Catalinimonas alkaloidigena: one gene and its partner. The protein of the gene in region 2 interacts with the protein of the main gene of each other region in a pairwise test. Links are inferred from orthologs where the notes say so. Each region holds a gene or a part of one and is shown on either strand. Other genes may lie near its edges. The genes, in order: BLR44_RS21440 and def.

Region 1 (10,228 bases), on a different replicon or contig from region 2:
ACCGAGCACTTCAACACCACACACAAGCCGGCCTTGAAACAAAGCAACGGCACCTGGGAATATGTCTGGGATGCCCAACGCATAAAAGCGCTGGAGGTAGACGACCATGTGCCCTATTGGTACGATCCGTTCGATCAGGTTCAGGTAACGGATTTTGCGTCGTGGCAGGTTCTCAACGACCTGTTACTACCTCACTACACGCTGGCGAAACCGACCGGATCGCTGGCGGCTTTTGTTGAGCGACTCAAAGCAACCTACCCTACGCCGGAACAGCGGCTGGAAGCGGCGCTGGATTTCGTGCAGAACGAAGTACGCTACACGGGACTGGAATCGGGCATTGGTGCGTACAAACCTCGTCCGGCCACCGAAGTGTTCACCCAGCGTTTTGGCGACTGCAAGGACAAATCGCTGCTGCTGTGTTCCATGCTCCAGGCGATGGACATCGAAGCCCATCCGGCGCTGGTCAACAGCCAGATGCGCCAGGAAATTAAGACTTGGCTCCCGCTGCCGAACGCTTTCGATCATTGTGTGGTACAGGTCCGGTTCCGTGACCAGGCCTACTGGTACGACCCGACCATTAGTGGCCAGCAAGGCGCTTACGACACAGTCTACTTCCCGAACTACCGCACAGCGCTGGTGCTCTCTGACAACACACAAGGCCTGACGGATATTCCGGAATCGACCAACGTACGGACAGAAGTGATTGAAGAATTTTACCTGCCGCCGGTGGACGCGAAATCGACCGAGAATCGGGCGGGACTCCACATCACCACTGTTTACCACGGCTACGAGGCCGATTACCAGCGCAGCAATTTTACCAGTACACCACTGAAAAGCATCGAAAAAGACTACCTCAATTACTACGCGAACCTGTTCGATTCCATTACGGTGGCCTCGCCACTCGCTTACGTAGAAGACACGGTGCACAATACGCTGACCACGGCCGAGCATTACGAATTCTTCCACGTGTGGCAGACGCCGGACTCGCTGCATCCTGAACAACTGGCGTTCGACTTCTATCCCCGACAACTGACCGAAAAGATTCCGGAGTTTTATAGCAAGGTGCGGACCATGCCGGCCGGTTTGAGGTATCCCCTGCATTACCAGCACCGGGTGAAAGTCTACTTTCCGGAAAACTGGTCGTTCTACGCGTCCAATCGGGAAATGACAGGGCCAGGATTCTACTTTAAAGAAGAGGGTCGGATGCTGGAAGACAAGGTCGCGTTATTCGAATATGAGTTCCGCACTACACAAGCTTCCATTGCGGCCGAGGAGGTTGCCGAATTTGCCCGCCAGCGCGACGAGCTCGTCAACAATCTGGGCTATACGTTCACGTACAACACCGAAGCGGTCGGCGCGGCCTCTCGCTACAACGGCTGGGCGATCGGGCTGGCCCTGGTCGTAGTTGTGCTTTCCGGCTGGTGCATGTTGCGTGTGTATCGGTACGATCCCGCGCCCGGCATTTCTTACACTACCGAGGCGCTACCCATCGGAGGTTGGCTCATCCTGCCCGCCATCGGCCTTGTCATCGGTCCGTTTAAAGCCTTGCTGACGTTTTTTTCCAATGGGTATTTCAATGCCCTCAGTTGGCAATCATTCACTGACTCCACCTTAACGACCTATAACCCTGCGTTGGCCGCATTTTGGGCCCTGGAAATGAGCCTCAACATCTTCTTCTTCTGCGCAGTGCTCCTGCTGCTTGTACTGTTTTTCCAACGCCGCACCAGCCTGCCCAAACTCATTTCCCTTTATTACCTGAGTAGCCTGGGCTTCATTCTACTGGACTATGCCGCCACAGCAGCGTTCGGCGCCAGCGTGGACATGACCAATCAGATTCTGACTGCCGTGCTGTCTGCGGCCATCTGGGTGCCTTACTTCAACTTCTCGGAGCGCGTTCAGGAAACGTTCCTCAAGCGAAGCACGCCACGAGCTTATCATACGCTGGTCGAAACTCCGACCAGCGCCCGGTAACGAAAAGCCCTCTTGCGTCGGACGCGAGAGGGCTTTTTCTTGTTAGAGCGGATGGACTTAGCCTTCCGCTTCAAGTTCCAGGGTTGAGCCATCGGCGGCTTCCAGTTCCATCTGGTCTTCTTCCAGGCTCAGAACTTTGAACGATTCGGTGTGATTCTCGCCACTGAACTGCAACGACAGCGTTTGCGACGTGCGGTCATACATCCAGTTGCCTCCGGCGGCTTCCTGGCGGGTGTTCATCGAGAACGTGCCGTCCGCATTGAAAATCATCTGGTCGTTTTTGCGCTCCGTACGCGATAGTTTCTCGTTGTCGCCTTCGGCATTCGTGTGCTTGTCGGCATGCCAGGTTTTACTCGTACTGCCGGAGATCAGGTTCTGATCTCCGGCTTCGGTCATAGTCCCGGTTTCGGCCGTCGTATCCTGGCGCGTGTTACACGCAGCGGCGGACAGGCCCACCGCCAGCAAAAGTGTATGTATGATGTGTTTACGTTTCATAGGAATCGTGCTTGACTACCTCCTTTTACGGCCGACGGCGGGCCGTGTTGCCGAAAACCTCGTCTCTCCAATCCCGTTACATCTCTGTAAGTCGCATGAACAGAAGGCGACTGCATGAGTTATTTTATTAAACTGATTATCATCATGGGACTTAGCGATTTTTTTCGGAAGGGCGTAGAGAAACCGGTGGCGCAGAAGCCTGCGGCCCCATCTCAGCCTGCGCCAGCCGCCCCCAAACGTACATATACCGTAAAATCGGGCGATTCACTTTCTAAAATTGCCAAACAGCATTACGGCAATGCCAACGAATGGCGCCGCATCTTCGAGGCCAACCGCGGGATGATTCAGGACCCGAATCTGATTTATCCAGGACAGGAATTTGTGATCCCGGAGGCGCAAACCAGCAACGCCCCGACCGACGGGCAGCCGGTGCACGCAGCGAAGCCGTCGCGTCAGACCAACCCTCAGGCCACCAACCCGAGTAGTTTCTTTCACTCCTGATCTTAACGTCGCCTCTCTCGTCGGGAGGCGACGCTTTTTATCGCAATTCTTCCCCTTAACAAACGCTTGCGTTTCAGCATACTGCCAACCGAAACGCGCTTGTGCCACCCAATTCTGTCGAATACCAGGCCAGGCCCGCGATTATATTCTGCCGGGGTTTCCGTTCTGTAGAATCAGGAACCCGTTTTATTCAGGCCGGAAGCGGACGACACAAAGCGGATTTACTATTTTTGCCTCCCAATAGCATATTTATGATTCAACGCGTACAAACCCTTTTCCTGCTGGGCGTTGCCATCCTGATGATGGTGACCGTATTTGTCAACAGCTGGGAGAAGACCAATCCTGATACGGGCGAGCGTGCCACCCTCGATGCCTTTTACCTGACGCACCTGGAGCCGGTCGCCAACGAAACCGATTTTAAGAAATCGGCCGAACTACCGGCCTTTTACATTGCCATCCTGTGCATCATTTCCGCGGGACTGGCCGGGTTTTCCATCACCCGTTTCAACAACCGCCTGTTGCAGATGAAACTGGGCGCGGGCAATTCGCTGCTGATCGCGGGCACAGTGGTGGCCATCATGCTGCTGTCGCGCGAAGGCGAACAGCTTTTTGCGCCGACCATCGTAGGTGAATATAAAACCGGATTTTACCTGCCCATCGTAGCCATTTTCCTGAACATTTTGGCGAACCGGTTCATCAACCGCGACGAACGTCTGGTGCGGTCGATGGATCGCCTGCGCTAGTCACACGTCAGGCGGGCGATGGCTACGGCCAACGTAACGGATGAAGAGGATAATGATGGCGGTACTCACCGCAAGTTGCAACAGCGCCATGCCCATGTAACCGATCCGAAAAGCGAGGTAGGCAAAGCCTGCCACACTGGCCGCTACCAAAGCAATCAAAATAAATACGCGTGCAAAATCTTTCATATCCTTCTTGGATACGCGATTGCACTGGCCTACGATACGAAAAAGGCGTTACGAGCTAGCTCGTAACGCCTTTTCTTTTATGCTAATCGGGTCGATTTCTAGTTTTCGACGGCTTCGGTCGCCAGACCGGCTTCTACCAGGTATTCCGCAATCTGCACCGCGTTGGTGGCGGCTCCCTTGCGCAGGTTGTCGGCCACGATCCAGAGGTTCAACGTATTGGGCTGCGTGTCGTCCCGGCGGATACGCCCCACAAACACCTCGTTGCGTCCGTGTGCGTTCATCGGCATCGGATAGACCTGCTGCGACGGATTGTCTTCCAGCACCACGCCTTTGGTTTGGCTCAGGAGGGTGCGCACTTCGTCCAGATCGAAATCGTTGGCGAACTCAATGTTGACCGCTTCGGAGTGGCCGCCCATGACGGGAATGCGCACCGCCGTGGCCGTCACTTGGATGGAATCATCGCCCATGATTTTCTTGGTCTCGTTGACCATCTTCATCTCTTCCTTCGTGTAGCCGTTGTCCAGGAACACGTCGATCTGCGGAATCACGTTCAGGTCGATCGGATATTTGTAGGCCATTTCGCCCTGCTTGCCGGCCCGCTCGTTCATCATCTGGTCCACAGCCTTTTTGCCCGTACCGGTCACGGACTGATACGTCGATACGACGATCCGTTTAATTTGGTACTTTTCGTGCAACGGCGCCAGTACCAGTACCATCTGGATGGTGGAGCAGTTTGGGTTAGCAATGATCTTGTCTTCTGAAGTCAACACGTTGGCGTTGATCTCCGGCACAATCAACTTATGATCGGGGCTCATGCGCCACGCCGAAGAGTTGTCGATGACCGTAATGCCCGCCTCCGCAAATTTGGGAGCCAGCTCGAGCGACGTACCGCCCCCGGCCGAGAAAATCGCCATGGCCGGTTTTTGTGCGATGGCCTCATCGGCCAGACACACCTTGTAAGGCTGTCCGCGAAACTCTACTGTTTTTCCCAACGAACGTTCGGAAGCAACCGGAATCACCTCGGTGATTTCCAGTGATGATTCGGCCAAAACCTTCAGAATTTCGGTGCCTACCAGACCGGTAGCACCTACAACCGCTATTTTCATGATCCTGAAATTTAAGGGGGCGAAAATAAGAAAATTTACGCTATTTTTTCCCCATGATCAACCGTCTCATTTTTATCTGCTGGATGGGGTTAGGAACTTGGGCGAGCTATGCTCAGGTACAGGACGACTTCTCCGACGGTGATTTCACACAGAACCCCACTTGGGAGGGCGATGTCGCTGATTTTAAGATCAATACTGACAATCAACTTCAGCTTAATCAAGATAAGGCTAGCATTTCGCAATTGGTTACGTCTAGTGCGGTAACTAGCGACATGGAGTGGCAGTTTTATGTCCGGTTAGCTTTCGCTCCTTCATCACAAAATTATGCCCGTATCTACTTGCTAGCCGATCAAAAAAACTTGGATGGAAGCAATACAGATGGCTACTTTATTCAGCTTGGTGACCTCGGAAGCAATGACGGAATTGATCTATACAAACAAACAAATGGAAACTCAGGTCGCATTCTTCAGACCTTTCCGGGTGTAGCGGCAAGTCGACCAACCTTACGCATTCGCGTGACGCTGGAACACGACAGCTTGTGGACGATTTACGCAGATACATTAGGAGGATTTGCGTTCTTACCGGGCGGGGCAATCACTATAGCTCAGCAAGATCGTAGTGATTTTTTCGGCTTCTACTGCCGTTACACCGTTTCCAATGCTACTAAATTTTACCTGGATGATGTACTAGTGCGTCCGCTTGTGGTGGATACTGTAGCACCTGTCCTCACCAGCGTCACCGCGATTTCCGAGCACGAACTGAAACTTGCCTGGTCTGAGGCCCTCGACCCCACGGCTGCACAGGACACGACCAATTACCTTGTTCCGGAACTAGGCGCTCCGCAGACCGCAACTTTGCTCGCGCCCGATTCGGTGCTGCTGACGTTCTCGGAGGCCTTCGCAATCGAACAGGACTATCACCTGTCGGTGATTGGTACAAGCGATCTGGCCGGCAATCTGATGGAACCGATTGTGTTACCATTTCATTGGTTTCCCGGCTATTATCCCGCGCAGCCCTTCGAGGTAGTAATTCACGAAATTATGGCTGACCCTTCGCCCCCGCGCGATTTGCCGGACGCAGAGTACCTTGAACTACGTAACGTCACCTCAAACGTGCTATCGCTGACGGGTTATCGGCTGGAAGATGGGACGGGCACCACTACCTTGCCCGAACTACTCGTCCAACCCGACGAACTTGTAATTTTATGCAGTAGCTCCACACGTTCGGCTTTTTCGGCCTTTGGACGTGCTGTGGCAGTCCCTTCCTTTCCTTCGCTGCGCAACGATGGCGAACCGCTGGCGTTACGCGCCCCGGACGGAACCCTGATTCATGCCGTTACCTATTCGGACGAGTGGTACGGCGATGCCCAGAAGGCCGAAGGCGGCTGGTCGCTCGAAATGGTGGACGCTACTAACCCCTGCAGTGGCCGTACCAACTGGACCGCCAGTGTGGCCCCCCCGGGTGGAACCCCCGGACAGCTCAACTCGGTAGCCGCGTCGAACCCCGATTTGTCGAAACCACAACTGATCCGCGTGGAGGCGTTGGCGGCAGATTCGCTGCTGCTCGTTTTCAATGAATCGCTCGATAGCCTCAGCCTGGCGCAGGGAAGCTATGTGGTGCAGCCCGATGTCTCCATTGCCCGTGTGTTGATTGCTCCGCTGCAATTCGACCGGGCCGTATTGGCCTTGGCCGCGCCCCTACAGGCCGGACAACCCTATACCGTTACCGTTGGGAACATGCAGGATTGCGTCGGCAACACCATCGAAGGCGGACAGCCTTTTTCGTTTCTCCTGCCCGAACCTGCCGACTCGGGCGACATCATTCTCAACGAGATCTTGTTTGATCCCCACCCCGGTGGCGTCGATTTTGTGGAACTGGTCAATGTCTCGGAAAAGTACCTGCAACTCCAGGGGTGGCGACTCGCCAACGTGGAAGACGAGCAACTGGCTAATGAACGGTTGATCACTACCGAATCGTTTGTGGTCGCGCCGGGGCAATACGTGCTGCTAACGCCTGATCCGGCACTTACGCTACGCGATTATCCCAAAGCGGCTTCCGAGAATTTCTTACCGGTGGCATCACTGCCCGCCTTTCCGAACGATGCGGGCAGCGTTGTGCTCCTGAGCCCGGCGGGGCAACCGTGGCAACGCTTCGACTATGACGTGCGCGACCATTTCACCCTTCTTGACGACGAAGAGGGCGTATCGCTGGAACGCATCCGGATGGAGGGCCCGGTGAACGATCCGTCCAACTGGCAATCGGCCGCGGCCACGGCGGGTTATGCCACGCCCGGCTATCGTAATTCGCAAGCCACCGATCCGCTGATTACCCAGGGGACGCTGGCTGTAGAACCCGCTGTGTTTACCCCAGATCAGGACGGCGACCGCGATGTCACCACCATTCGGTATCAGTTCGATCAGAGCGGGTTTGTCGGGACGCTTACGCTGTACGACGACCACGGACGTGTCATCCGGCAACTGGCTCGCAACGAAATTCTGGGCACCGAAGGAACGTACAAATGGGACGGAACGCAGGACGACGGACGCAAAGCCCGCATCGGCATTTATCTGGTCCTCTTCGAAGTATTTCTCCTGAACGGTCATACCGAGATTTACCGTGACCAAGTTGTGGTTGGCTCTCGCTTTTAACCTATGATGCAAACCCTTTCTCCTTCGGTCCGGCCGGCCGCGCGCCTCACCGGGTCCGAGTCGCTAGTAGTAGCGGGCTTGATTCTCCTGAAACTGCTGGCGCATTTCCTGACCAATACGCGCTACGGCCTGCACCGCGACGAGTTTCTGTACCTGGCCCTGGGCGATCATCTGGCGGCCGGCTACATGGAAGTCCCTCCTTTTATCGCGTTTGCCGGGCGCCTGGTTACTTCGCTGCTGGGTCATTCAGAGTTTGTGGTGCGGCTGCTGCCGGCTCTGGTAAGCGCCGCGACGTTGTGGCTCACTGCCTTGATGACCAAGGAGTTCGGAGGGAAGTGGTTTGCCCTGCTGCTCGCCGGCGTAGCCATTCTGGTGTCGCCTTCGCACTTGCGGACAGGCTGGCTGTTTCAGCCGGTGGTCTTCGACATTTTTTTCTGGACGCTTTGCGCTTACCTGCTGCTGCGGTACCTGAAGACCCAACGTCCCCGCGTGCTTCTCTACCTGGGCGTTGCCATCGGCATTGGGCTTTTGAACAAACATTCGGTGCTGATTTTTGTGGCCGCGATGCTGCTGGCGCTGGCCCTGACGCCGCACCGTACGGCCTTTCAACAACGTGCACCGTACATAGCTGCGTTGGTGGCGTTCCTGATTTTCCTGCCGAACCTGATCTGGCAGGCCGTGCATCAGTTTCCGCTCGTGCATCATATGGAAGAATTGCGCCGAACGCAACTAGTACACGTTTCTGTGGCCGATTTTCTGGTATCACAACTGTTGATGAACCTTACGTCCGTCTTCATCTGGCTACCCGGGCTTTATTTTTTGCTGTGGACGCGTGGGGGTAAGCCGTACCGGGCGCTGGGATGGCTCTGCGTTTTGACCATTGTGCTGCTTCTGCTGGCCAGCGGCAAGGATTACTACGCGCTGGGAATCTACCCGATGCTGACTGCCGCGGGAGCATACCATCTCGAACAGATCCTCGGCAAGTGGGTCTGGGTGCGGCTTGCGTTGCCCGCGCTGATGGTGGGGCTGATCATTCCCACATTGCCCATTGCCCTGCCGGTGCTCTCGATGTCCAAATTGGTCAACTACTGTGAAGATGCCCGCGAGCGGGGTCTGGAGGGCGCGTTGCGCTGGGAAGATGGCGAGCTACACGCCATTCCACAGGATTATGCCGACATGAACGGGTGGCAAGAGCTCGCGTCGATTGTGCACCGCACGTACGAGGCCCTTCCCGAGGCCGAAAAGGCGCAGACACTGCTTTACGCAGAGAACTACGGGCAAGCCGGCGCGATCAATTACTATAACCGAAATAACGGACTGCCTACGGTCGTGAGTTTCAACGCGAGTTTCCTGGTGTGGGCACCCGACACCATCCGAGCGCAGAGCCTGATTTACGTCAACGACGAGACGGAAGACGTACGGCAGATGTTCCGTGACGTCCGGGAAGTGGGAAGAATTACGAACCCCTACGCCCGCGAAAAGGGTTTGCCGGTTTACTTATGCCGTCGGCCTCAGGTAGATTTTCCGGGCGTTTGGCACCGGCTGGCCCGCGAGCGAAAAGCAGTATTTGGCCTGGAGTAACTCGTTAATCTTTGTAAATCAACACCTTTGCTTTGGCCCCTTTCAGGCGGTAGCCGCGGTACATGCCTTCGGAGTTGAACGTCATGGTAATATTGCCTTTGCGGTCGATCCCGATAATGCCGCCGCTCCCGGGTTTCGCTTTTTCCAATTTGTCCAGAATCACCTGGCGCGCTGCTTCTTCCAAGCTAAGTCCTTTGTATTCCATGCGGGCCGAGATGTCGTAGGCCACGACGTTGCGAATGAAATACTCACCATGGCCGGTCGCCGAAATGGCACAGGTCGCATTGTTGGCATACGTACCCGCCCCGATGATGGGCGAATCGCCCACGCGCCCCCAGCGTTTGTTGGTCATGCCTCCGGTCGAAGTCCCGGCGGCCAGATTGCCCTGTTGGTCTAGTGCTACCGCGCCGACCGTCCCAAACTTATGCGGTGGACTGGGCGTGAGTTGACCAGAACCGTCGTGGTCCAGCTCCGTTTTTTCCTGCTCGATGATGCGCTGTAGCTGCTGGTAGCGCCGCTCGGTGTAGAAATACGACGGATCGACAATGTCCAGGCCTTGTTCTTTCGCAAACGTTTCGGCGCCCGTACCCGTCAGCATGACGTGTTCCGAGGCATTCATCACTTTGATGGCCGCCGAAATCGGATGCTTGATGTTGGTTACACCCGCTACGGCCCCGGCGTTGCCGGTCTTCCCGTCCATGATGGAAGCGTCCATTTCGTTTTTTCCTTCGTGCGTAAAGACCGCCCCCTTGCCTGCATTGAACAAGGGCGAATCTTCCAGATGATGCAGGGTCAGTTCAATGGCTGAGACGCTGCTTTCACCACGGGCCAGCGCGTCGTATCCGAGGTTGATGGCTTCTTCCAGGGTTTGCCGGTAGGCTTGTTCCTGCGCGGGCGTCATACTTTCCCGGCGAATGGTCCCCGCCCCGCCGTGGACAACAATCCCGAAGGTTTGGGCATGTGAGGTTAGCGTCACAAATAGAAATATAAAAAGTAA
Region 2 (10,197 bases):
TATCTCGGTAAAGCGATTGCAGATGCGTTGCCAAAAGGTCAACGGCTTCGCAGTGAGGTTGTGTTAGGCCTTGGGCTTTGTGCAGGTGATACAATCCCTTCAATGCGAAAGAAGCAGCTCGGGGCGAACGAACCTGGGCGATGTGAGGCGTAACGCGAGCCAGCATCTGTTCTGCCATCTTGCGTAAGTGCGCAGGAACGGGTAAGCGATGATGATGCTCCAATAAAACACCCAAGGCCCATACCGCCCGCATGTTCGCGTCTTCCAGGTTCACTTCCTGGTTCTGCGTCGTGAACTGCAACGTGTCATCAACGTAGTTCAAAAATGTTCCATCGGCTTGTTGACAGTGGCGCATGAAGCGGAGGTACTTGCCCATCCACTCTTCCGTACGGCGCTCTTGGCTCAGCTGCCGATACTCACAGGTCAGGATCAGCGCCCGCGCGTTGTCGTCTAGCGTATACCCATGCGCGGGGTCCGGTTGGTTGTAGCGCGCAAACTGATAGATGCCAAACTCCGAGCTAAGCCGTTCGAGATGATCCATCTTCAGGATTGGCAAATTACTCCGGCCACCAAAGGCTTTGTCTTCTTCCCGGTACACATTGCGGTGTAAAATCGCCACGTTGTACCACGAGCCGGCATTCATCTGGCCGTACGCCTGTTGACTCATGTTCTGGCATCGCTCTGGCTGGCGCAACAAGGTCAACGCCGCTTCAGCCAGTTGGGTAGGATTGCGGAAATCTTTCAGGAGAATGCCGGTGCTGTCCGAAAGGTATTCTTTTGCGTGAGGAATGGGCGTAGAGATCACCGGACACCCGCAGCTCAGGGCATACGTAAACGTACCACTCACCGCCTGATGAGGATCGGCCGACGTGAAGAAATAGACGTCGGTCAGTTGAAGGTATTCCAGCAACTCATCCAGCTCCAGGTATTTGTTTACAAACCGGACGTTACGGGTAAGCCCTAGTTCTTCTACCTTCTGCTCCAGCATCTCCCGGTACCGCTCTCCCTCATGGCGCACCACGCCCGGATGCGTACGACCCAGAATCAGATAGACCACATCGGGAAACTCTTGAACGATAGGTGCTAGTGCCTCGATGCCCGTTTCGATACTTTTATTCGGACTCAGGAGACCAAAAGTGGAGAAGACAGTTTTGCCTTCTAACTCGTATTTGCGTTTTAACGCAAGCGGGTCTTTCCATGCAATGGCGGGCGTACCGTGCGGCACTACCCGCAGTTGGTCTGCATCAATGCCGTATTCTTCTTCCAGAATGTGAGCGGAATTGTGAGTCATCACCGTGCAGCGTACCGCCAGCGTGCAAAGGCTGCGCACCAATTCCCGCCGCTTCGCATCAGGTGCAGGCAGTACCGTATGAAAGGTCAGCACCACAGGCTTCTCCAACTTCAGCATCATCTGCAACAGGTAGCTACCGTACTCCCCACCGAATAATCCGAACTCGTGCTGTACGTGGATCAGCCGGATGGCTGGGTTGTGATTAATCTCCTGCACCATACGAGCGCACGCTTCTTCGTTCCAGGCGTCGAAATGGTACAGCACCCGCGGGTCCGTATACCGTGGTTGAGTTCCCGGCTCGTCCAGCGCACATACCTTGATGTCGAATGCCTCTTCGTACTGGCTGTTCAACGCATTTATTAAATCTTCGCTATAGGTAGCAATTCCGCACTCACGTGGCGGAAAAGAGGTGATCATTAAAAGTTGAGCTTTCTCTTGTTTCATAGGGGCACATTTAGAGCGTAGTACAAATCACTTACTGCAATTCATTTCAGTTTAAAAACGAGAAGTGGTAGAGGTAAAAAAGTGAGCGCGCGAAAAAATGTTTCCGGTTTGCGAGCGCATTCCCTGCGGGAAATCGCTCTTTGTAGGCTTGTTTTCGACGTCGAAAATCAACGCGCACACCCATATAAAAAACGCAGAATAAGCGATTTGGTTAGGCCTTTGAACAAAGAAAAATACCTGCCTTCTGGACCTTCTTAAGTCCAATTTACAGTACTTAGCACGCGTGCTGGATGGTAGTATTTTTTGTTCTGAAAGAGGGTTTTTGTGAGGCGTGTAAGATCGAGTCGCATACCTCCATAAATACCATATCGCGTGCCGCTACTTTAGTGTTCCACATGGAACATTTCAATCTGCTTTTTGTGAAAACCATAAGAGTTCCACGTGGAACAAGCCTAACAAAATGCATGGAGACGAAAAGTTCTATGCTGTCCTTTAATAAATGAATTAAAAGTGGTATTTAATCGATTTAGTCATAAGAATGAACGTTCATTCTAAAATGATCAAATAAGAGTGAATGTTCATTCCTATTGGAAGATAAAAATTTTTAACGCCGTACGGCATCCCAACAAGCGGCCGCATTCAGCTGCATCAAATCTTCTGATAATTCCATTTCTCCTGTATGATGTAAACGGCAAAGTGCCCGCAGCGGCGCGAAAATCAGGGCATACAGGCAGGTATTCGACAAGTCTTTCATGAACTGCTGTTCACGCGCATAATCCAGAAATTGGTCAATTTCCTGTAGCAATTGCTGGTGCTCTTCGTCAGGCTGATAGGGGAAAGGCGAGAGGTCAAACTGGTCTAAAAAGCCCAGATGATCGGGGTTGAGAATGAAGTATTTGGCGAGATTTTTCCAGACGCGCATGAATCGCTCACGTACGGGCACTTCGGCTTGGTAATTTTCGAGCATTGCCTTGTCGGCCGCAAGGCGAATTTCGCGGTACAATTGCTGTATGAGGTCTTCTTTGCTTTTGAAGTACCGGTAAATCGTGCCCGCGCCCACTTGTGCTTCCTGTGCGATCAGCGACATGGGTGTGCCGTGAAAACCGTGTGATTTGATGAGGCGTAGGGTCGCGCGTAGAATATCGTCCCGCTTACCGCCGGATGAATTTTGCTCCATAAACAGACAATAAGTTTATGGGTAAAACTAACGGGTATTTGATTGTGGGAGAGGAATGTCGTTAAACTTGGCTGCCGCCTGACACTTGGCGCAACCGCCGCCGCAACCCGCCGAAGCATCCCGCTTCAGAAAGCTGCGCCAGAACATACGACCCAGGTAGAAGGCCGCGGCCAGAAAGAGGAGTGCGATGATTGCGTACTGCCACATAGATTTTACAACTCCAAACCGAACAGGAAAGTTGCATCAGCGGGCTACGCCGATGCCGTGTCGAAGTAACGGCGGTAGATGGGCTGCCGGTAGAGGAACTGCGCCCAAAAGCCCGGAGCCGCAGCAATTTCAACCGCTCGTGACGCCATACGGTACTCCACTTCGTCGATGATCAGCGTATGGTGCGCAGACAGCCGAAGCAACCGATGGCGGTGGCGCCAGTACGTCAGCAGCGGCGGCAGCGCCAGGCCTTCGTCCACAAAATAAGATTCGGTTTCGGAGCGGCGCACCTCGGTAATCAAGCTTACCCAGGCAAACTGCACCACGCCCAGGTCGAGAGACAGGTGGACTTGGTCGCCCTCTTGGTTGCCATCGTAACGCAGGAGCCGCACCGGCGGGAAGGGCGGGGCCAGGGCTTCGAACAACTCCTGGTCGAAACGTTGCCACACTTGTTCGAGCGGACAACGGACTTGGGTTCTGACAATTACTTTCATCTTACTACTTTCGTAAGCAACCTTCTTACCTACGGATCTTATCCAAAAGGGATGGCATACCGAACGCGCCGGACCGGCGTTACAAAGAAAAACGTATGATGAAATACCTGATTTACCTCCTTCTGTTGAGCGGCTTGCTGTCAGGGCCGCTGTGCGCCCAGTACGTACAAGAAGAGGACTCGACCGAAGCGACCTCGCCGGTGATTACGCCACAGCGCCAACCGCAGCGTCCTGCCTGGCGCGACCGCATCTTTCCGGGTGGGTCGTTCTGGCTTCAGTTCGGCAACAATACCTACGTACAGATTGCGCCGCTGGTGGGCTATCGGGTTACCGACCGTTTCTCGGCGGGCGTCGGGGTCAATTACATCTACCAGCGGCGTCGGCTATACTACAGCAACGGCCAGCCGCTGGTCTTGAAGAATTCGGTGTATGGAGGAAAATTGTTCGGTCGCTACACGTTGTACAAGAACATCTTCGCGCAGGCCGAACTGGAGGCGCTGAATTTTGAGAATCTCAACGAAGCGACGTGGACCGTCGAGCGCCAGTGGATCACCAGTCCGTTGGTAGGAGGGGGCGTCATCTTCCCCATCGGGCAGCGCGCCACGTTCATCATGGCCGCGCTGTACAACCTGAATTACGATCCGAGTCGGAACGTTTACGGCAGCCCGATCATCGTCCGTACGGGCTTCAACTTCTAGTGCAGGAAGTCGAGGTTTTTGTCTTTGACGTCGGGTTTCTCCAGGGTGAGGAACTGATCCCAGAAGCCATCGTCGGGAATGCCTGCCAGGCAAATCAAAGGCTCTTTTTTGATGGGATGGATAAAGTCGAGGCGCCGCGCGTGCAGGCTGATGCTGGCGTCGCGGTTAGGTTTGGCGAAGCCGTACTTCACATCCCCGCGGATGGGACTACCGATGGAGGCCAACTGCACGCGGATCTGATGGGGGCGTCCCGTTACGGGCAGCACTTCCAACAGGTGGAACCCGTTCAGGGTACCTTTGTACTCGTACGTTAATTCGGCCTTTTGCGCATCGCCTTTGGGCTCGTCGTAAGCCGTCACCACGTTGCGGCTTTCGTCTTTCATCAGCCAGTGGGTCAGCTTCGCCGAATCGTGTTCGGGCCGTCGGCCCACAATCGCCCAGTATGTTTTCTTCACGTCACGGCGACGGAACAGCAGGTTCATCCGTTCCAGCCCCTTCGAGGTTTTGGCCAGCACCACCAGGCCGCTGACCGGCCGGTCGAGGCGGTGGACAACGCCCACAAACACGTTGCCGGGCTTGTTGTATTTCTGCTTGAGGAACTCTTTCGCCATTTCCGACAGCGGCGGGTCGCCGGTCTGGTCTCCCTGCACCAGCACTCCCGACGCCTTGTTGACGATCAGCAGGTGGTTGTCTTCGTAAACGACCTGAAAGTATTTCTGATAAGGATTCTTCTCCATGAGCGTTAGTAGCTTTCCTGTGCGTTCGGGAAATCCTCTTCCTTCACGTCACGAATGTATTGTTCCACGGCCCCTTGCATGAGGTTGTACAACTCGGCATAGCGCCGCAGGAACCGGGGTTGAAAATCTTTGGTGATGCCCAGCATGTCGTGGGTGACCAATACCTGTCCGTCGACGAAGTTGCCCGCGCCGATGCCGATCACCGGAATAGTGAGCGCCTCCGCAACGCGCCGGGCCAGGTCGGCCGGAATTTTTTCGAGTACCAGGCCAAAGCAGCCGCATGCTTCCAACAGCTTCGCGTCTTCAATCAGCTTTTGGGCTTCGTCTTCTTCACGGGCACGCACGCTGTACGTCCCGAATTTATAGATTGACTGCGGCGTCAGGCCCAGGTGCCCCATCACAGGGACGCCCGCACTCAGGATGCGCGCCACCGACTCGCGAATCTCGTGGCCACCTTCCATCTTGATGGCGTGCGCCCCCGATTCTTTCATGATGCGAATGGCCGACCGCAGCGCCTCGGACGAGTTCCCCTGATACGAGCCAAACGGCAGATCGACCACCACCAGGCAGCGCCGAATGGCGCGCACCACCGACGAGGCGTGGTAGATCATCTGGTCAAGCGTGATGGGGAGCGTGGTTTCGTGACCGGCCATTACGTTCGAGGCCGAATCGCCGACCAGCAGCACGTCGATGCCGGCAGCGTCCAGGATGCGTGCCATCGAGAAATCGTAGGCCGTCAGCATCGAGATTTTTTCACCGCGGCCCTTCATTTCCTGAAGGATGTGGGTGGTGATACGCTTGATGTCAGATTTATGGACAGACATGGAAGGGAGAAATGGATGAGCGCCCGAAATTACCAGAAAGATGCGCGACCGTGCGTGGAATTACCGACGACCCGCTTTGGCGACCGCCGGAAAACGCATCCGGTATTCGACGTCGATCTTCCCTTTGCTGATGTTGCCGAGCTTGTTTTTGATCAACTGGCGCTTGAAAGGCGAGAGGTAATCGGTAAACAGCACGCCTTCCAGGTGGTCGTATTCGTGTTGAATTACCCGGGCCGCCATGCCGTCGAACTCTTCAACGTATTCTTTCCAGTCAGTGTCGAAATAGCGCAGCTTGACGCGGGGCTGGCGAAAAACGTCCTCCCGAATCTTCGGAATGCTCAGGCACCCTTCTTCGTATGCCCACTTCTCGCCGGTTTCTTCCAGAATCTGCGGATTGATAAACGCTTTTTTGAAACCCTTCAGGTTGTCTTCGTCCATCGCTTCGGCATCGACCACAAACACGCGGATGCTTTTCCCGATCTGCGGGGCGGCCAGCCCTACACCGCTGGCGGCATACATGGTTTCAAACATATCGTCGACCAGCTTTTTCAGGTCGAGCTGGTTGGGTGTAATTTCTTTGGCGCGTTGTTTCAGGACAGGATCGCCGTACGCTACAATGGGATAGATCATAGAAATAAATACGTTGCGGAGTACCTATGGGGTAACAGCCGAGGCAATTCGAAAATTCAAAGGTACAGCCTTCTGCGGAAATTTTGCCGACTGAAAAAAGGAGCGGGGCTAACCGCGCAGGGCGCGTCGTTCCATAAAAGACTGGAGGATGATGGCGGCACTCACCTTGTCGATGTTGCCTTTCTGCGCGCGGTCTTTCTTTTTGCTGCCTCCGGCGATCATGGCCTGCAGGGCCATCTGGGAGGTGAAGCGCTCGTCGACCAAGTGCACTTCTTTGTCGGGAAAAGTCGCTTGCAGTTTCCGCACGAAGCCGCGCACGTGGGGCGTGGCGTTGGTTTCTTCGTTGTTCAGGCGGCGCGGCATGCCCACCACAAACGCGGCAATTGGTTCCTGGGCCGCATACTGTTGCAAAAACGTAAAAATCTCTTGTGCGTGGACGGTCGTTAGCGGCGTGGCGATCAGCTGCAACGTGTCGGTTACGGCAATGCCCACGCGCTTGGTGCCGTAGTCGATGGCTACCAGCCGTCCCGAAGTAGTCGAGCTTTCCATCAGTTGTACGAGGCCGTGCGGCGCAACGACTGTTTCACTTCCTGTTCCAGGCAGAGCGCCTTGGGAAAGAGTACGTGGTTTTCGATGGAGGCGTGGCGCTGCAGATCTTCTTCCAGCAACCGCAACTCGGTGTACAGCACCCGGACGTGCAGGTGGTCCTGCGGATGCAGGTCGTACTGTTGCGTGATCTGCCGAATGCCCGTCATGTCGTCGTCGTCGTCGTGATGCTCCACCGCAAACTGCTGGATCGAGTGGCGTTCCAGGTCGTAGAACATGGACGCGCACGAACGCTTGCCCAGCTTCACTTCCTGAAGCTTGAGGATGTAGGCGAACAGCGTATCTTCTTCCTCGTGAATGTGATGGATGAAGTCTTCCGCAAACAACGGAAACACCAGTTGCAGGTCGTGGCCGATCTGAGGCTTGTGGAAAAACGAAGGGAGCGTGCGGGCCAGAAGCTGGCGCACAAACGGCAGTTTTTCGCGGAGGTACAGCCGGTGCGTATGGCGCAAAAACGCGATGATCGCGTTGACCGGGTACGTCGCCCACGCCAGGTCCTCGCGGGTAGGCGGGGCGATGCGCTGTTTCAGGCGGTTCAGGAGCAAATCGACCGAGTAGCCGCGGCGTCGGCAAACTTCCGCCAGCGTCAGACTCCCGCAGTCGTAAAAAGGAATGCCTTCCTGATACAACACGGCGGCGCGTGCATGGTTTTCGGTGACCAACTCTTCGATCGTACGCTTTTCTATACCAATTGCCATGAAACTAGTTTTCGGATGATCCGGATGCGTAAAACTACAAAAAAGCCCAATGCGTTCCGGTGACATTCGTCATGCACCACCATTTCCTAAGAACGCAAATTTCCGGCAAATCGCCTGTTAGGCAAGAATGAATTATGTAGAATGGTTCAAAATAACCTAAAATAAAATAGCATTCAACAAAAAAGCTCCGCCATCCGAAGACGGCGAAGCTTTCTAACGATGAAACCTGGATGCTTACAAGCCGAAGGCAATAAATACCTGAGCGACTGAATTTTTTGAACCGTTGGTGACCGTTTCGGCCAGGAAGGTCTGCCCGACGTTGCGCAGCCCGTAGTTGTAGCGGGCGCCCAGCTGAAAGCCTTTGATGTCGAGGGCGATGCCACCGGCCAGACCGTAGTCGATCGCGTTGAAATTGTCACGGTTTACTTCCGTGCTGCTGGGGTCCTGTCCGGTAGTCGGCACGCCGTTGTTGTCGACGCGAAGATTTTTCACTTTCGCCGACAGCAGGTACGATACGTACGGACCGGCCTGGATGCTTACGGGACCGGCGGTTAGCGAGGCCAATACGGGCAGCTGCAGGTAACCCAGGCTGAAGTTGATCTGCTGCTGGCTGCCTTGCACGTTGGTGTAGCTGCCGATTTTGGAGCCCGCCGTAGTATAGAGCAGCTCCGGTTGCACCGCAAACACCGCCGCTACGGGAATTTTGGCCCACAGACCGGCGTGAGCGCCGAACTTGGCCTTTTCGTCCGACACGTCATTAACGTACAGGTTCGAGAGGTTGATCCCCCCTTTGATGCCGACACGCGCCTCCTGGTCGCTCAACTGCGCCTGCGCGCGAGGAACCAGAAGCGTAAAAAGGAGTAGGAAGGCAGAAGCGCTTCCGACCAAGGATATGCGGTTTACTAGATTTTTCATAGGAATACTGATCAAAAAGTGTTTAACAAAATAGGAGGTAACATTATCCTCCGTTACTGTCTGTTACGAATGAGAAATGTAAATGTTGATATACGGGCGTTACTTTTTGCAATAATTGTTGTGCGAAGCTGACCGCTACCACCCGAGACAGGAAGGCGGGCTTTGCGGAGAAACAATCGTTACTTTTGCGCCGCCAACTTTAGACCCACGTGCATGCAACTTCTGGAAGTCAACGATAACCCCCAGTACAAGAAAGAGTTTATTCAATTTCCCGTCCGGCTGTATAAAAACGAAAAGCTCTGGATCCGGCCTATGGATCACGAGATCGAGGAGGTGTTCGATCCCAAGAAAAACAAGTCGTTCCGACAAGGGGAGTGTATACGTTGGATTCTGCAGAACAACGCGGGCGAAACCATCGGGCGGGTGGCCGCCTTCTTCAATAAGAAAACGGCGCGCTCGTACGAGCAACCCACCGGTGGCTTGGGCTTTTTCGATTGCATTGACGACGAGGCGGCGGCCTTCCAGCTTTTCGACGCCTGCAAAGCGTGGTTGCAGGAACGCGGCATGGAAGCGATGGACGGACCGATCAACTTTGGTGACCGCGACCGCTGGTGGGGCGTGCTGATCGACGGGTTCGACAAGGAGCCGAACTACGGCATGTTCTACCACTTTCCGTACTACCAGCGTCTGTTCGAAGCGTACGGGTTTCAGATCTATTACAAACAGTTCACCTACGCGCGCAAGGTGCTCGATCCGCTTTCCGAACAGGTAAACGCCAAGGCCGAGCGCGTTGCTCGCGACCCAAACTATACGTTCCGGCACATCGAAAAGAAGAAGCTGGATGCGTATGCCGAAGAGTTCCGCACCATCTACAACAAGGCGTGGACACGTCACCAGGGCGTAGCAGCCATGTCGTCGGCGCAGGCCAAAGGGCTGATGCAGAAAATGAAGCCCATCCTCGACGAGGACATCATCTGGTTCTCTTATTATAAAGGAGAGCCGGTGGGGTTCTTCATCATTCTGCCGGAATTGAACCAGATTTTCAAACACTTGAATGGCAAGCTCGACTGGTGGGGCAAGCTTCAGTTTGTCTACCACAAGTGGCGCGGCACCTGCAAAAAAATGTTCGGGGTCGTCTTCGGCATTGTGCCTGAGCATCAGGGCAAAGGATTGGAAGGAGCCATGGTGGTGGCGACCGGCAAGCACGTCCAGCACGAAGGATTTCGGTACCAGGATTTCGAGATGAACTGGATCGGCGATTTCAACCCGAAAATGGTGCACGTTGCCGAACAAATGGGCGGACGCCTGGCCAAAGTGCACGCTACGTATCGCAAACTTTTCGACGAAACCAAGCCCTTCACACGTGCGAAAGTGATCGAGTAAGTGCTGCTTTGGAACCCGTTGCAAGCGATTGCATGCGAAGCTGCAGTTCTACGTGTCGCTCTTACTCCCGGCAGCTTGCACTGTATGCGCATG

Evidence for each region.
Region 1: the proteins of def (region 2) and BLR44_RS21440 interact in binary tests that used the Escherichia coli proteins (3 or more experiments, as listed by UniProt). The link is inferred for Catalinimonas alkaloidigena from one-to-one orthologs.

The regions. Positions count from the first base shown.
Region 1 is NZ_FNFO01000010.1:27,233-37,460, forward strand. What follows is about bases 2,999-5,821. They hold BLR44_RS21440 (aspartate-semialdehyde dehydrogenase), read right to left. Parts: upstream 5,003-5,821; coding sequence 3,995-5,002; downstream 2,999-3,994. Other genes in these bases: BLR44_RS21430 (DUF4293 domain-containing protein), read left to right, coding at 3,219-3,710; BLR44_RS21435 (hypothetical protein), read right to left, coding at 3,711-3,896; BLR44_RS21445 (lamin tail domain-containing protein), read left to right, coding at 5,704-5,821. Also shown: BLR44_RS21415 (DUF3857 domain-containing protein), read left to right, coding at 1-1,971; BLR44_RS21420 (lipocalin-like domain-containing protein), read right to left, coding at 2,029-2,466; BLR44_RS29325 (LysM peptidoglycan-binding domain-containing protein), read left to right, coding at 2,581-2,967; more of BLR44_RS21445, read left to right, coding at 5,822-7,650; BLR44_RS21450 (glycosyltransferase family 39 protein), read left to right, coding at 7,654-9,231; BLR44_RS21455 (isoaspartyl peptidase/L-asparaginase family protein), read right to left, coding at 9,236-10,228.
Region 2 is NZ_FNFO01000003.1:726,170-736,366, forward strand. Bases 4,718-7,509 are described here. They hold def (peptide deformylase), read right to left. Parts: upstream 6,503-7,509; coding sequence 5,933-6,502; downstream 4,718-5,932. Other genes in these bases: BLR44_RS10270 (RluA family pseudouridine synthase), read right to left, coding at 4,718-5,048; panB (3-methyl-2-oxobutanoate hydroxymethyltransferase), read right to left, coding at 5,054-5,872; ruvX (Holliday junction resolvase RuvX), read right to left, coding at 6,611-7,051; BLR44_RS10290 (hypothetical protein), read right to left, coding at 7,051-7,509. Also shown: BLR44_RS10245 (glycosyltransferase), read right to left, coding at 1-1,708; BLR44_RS10250 (TetR/AcrR family transcriptional regulator), read right to left, coding at 2,340-2,912; BLR44_RS10255 (FeoB-associated Cys-rich membrane protein), read right to left, coding at 2,940-3,119; BLR44_RS10260 (SRPBCC family protein), read right to left, coding at 3,164-3,613; BLR44_RS10265 (hypothetical protein), read left to right, coding at 3,709-4,311; more of BLR44_RS10270, read right to left, coding at 4,308-4,717; more of BLR44_RS10290, read right to left, coding at 7,510-7,806; BLR44_RS10295 (porin family protein), read right to left, coding at 8,041-8,721; BLR44_RS10300 (hypothetical protein), read left to right, coding at 8,935-10,104. UniProt on the Escherichia coli protein: Removes the formyl group from the N-terminal Met of newly synthesized proteins. Requires at least a dipeptide for an efficient rate of reaction. N-terminal L-methionine is a prerequisite for activity but the enzyme has broad specificity at other positions.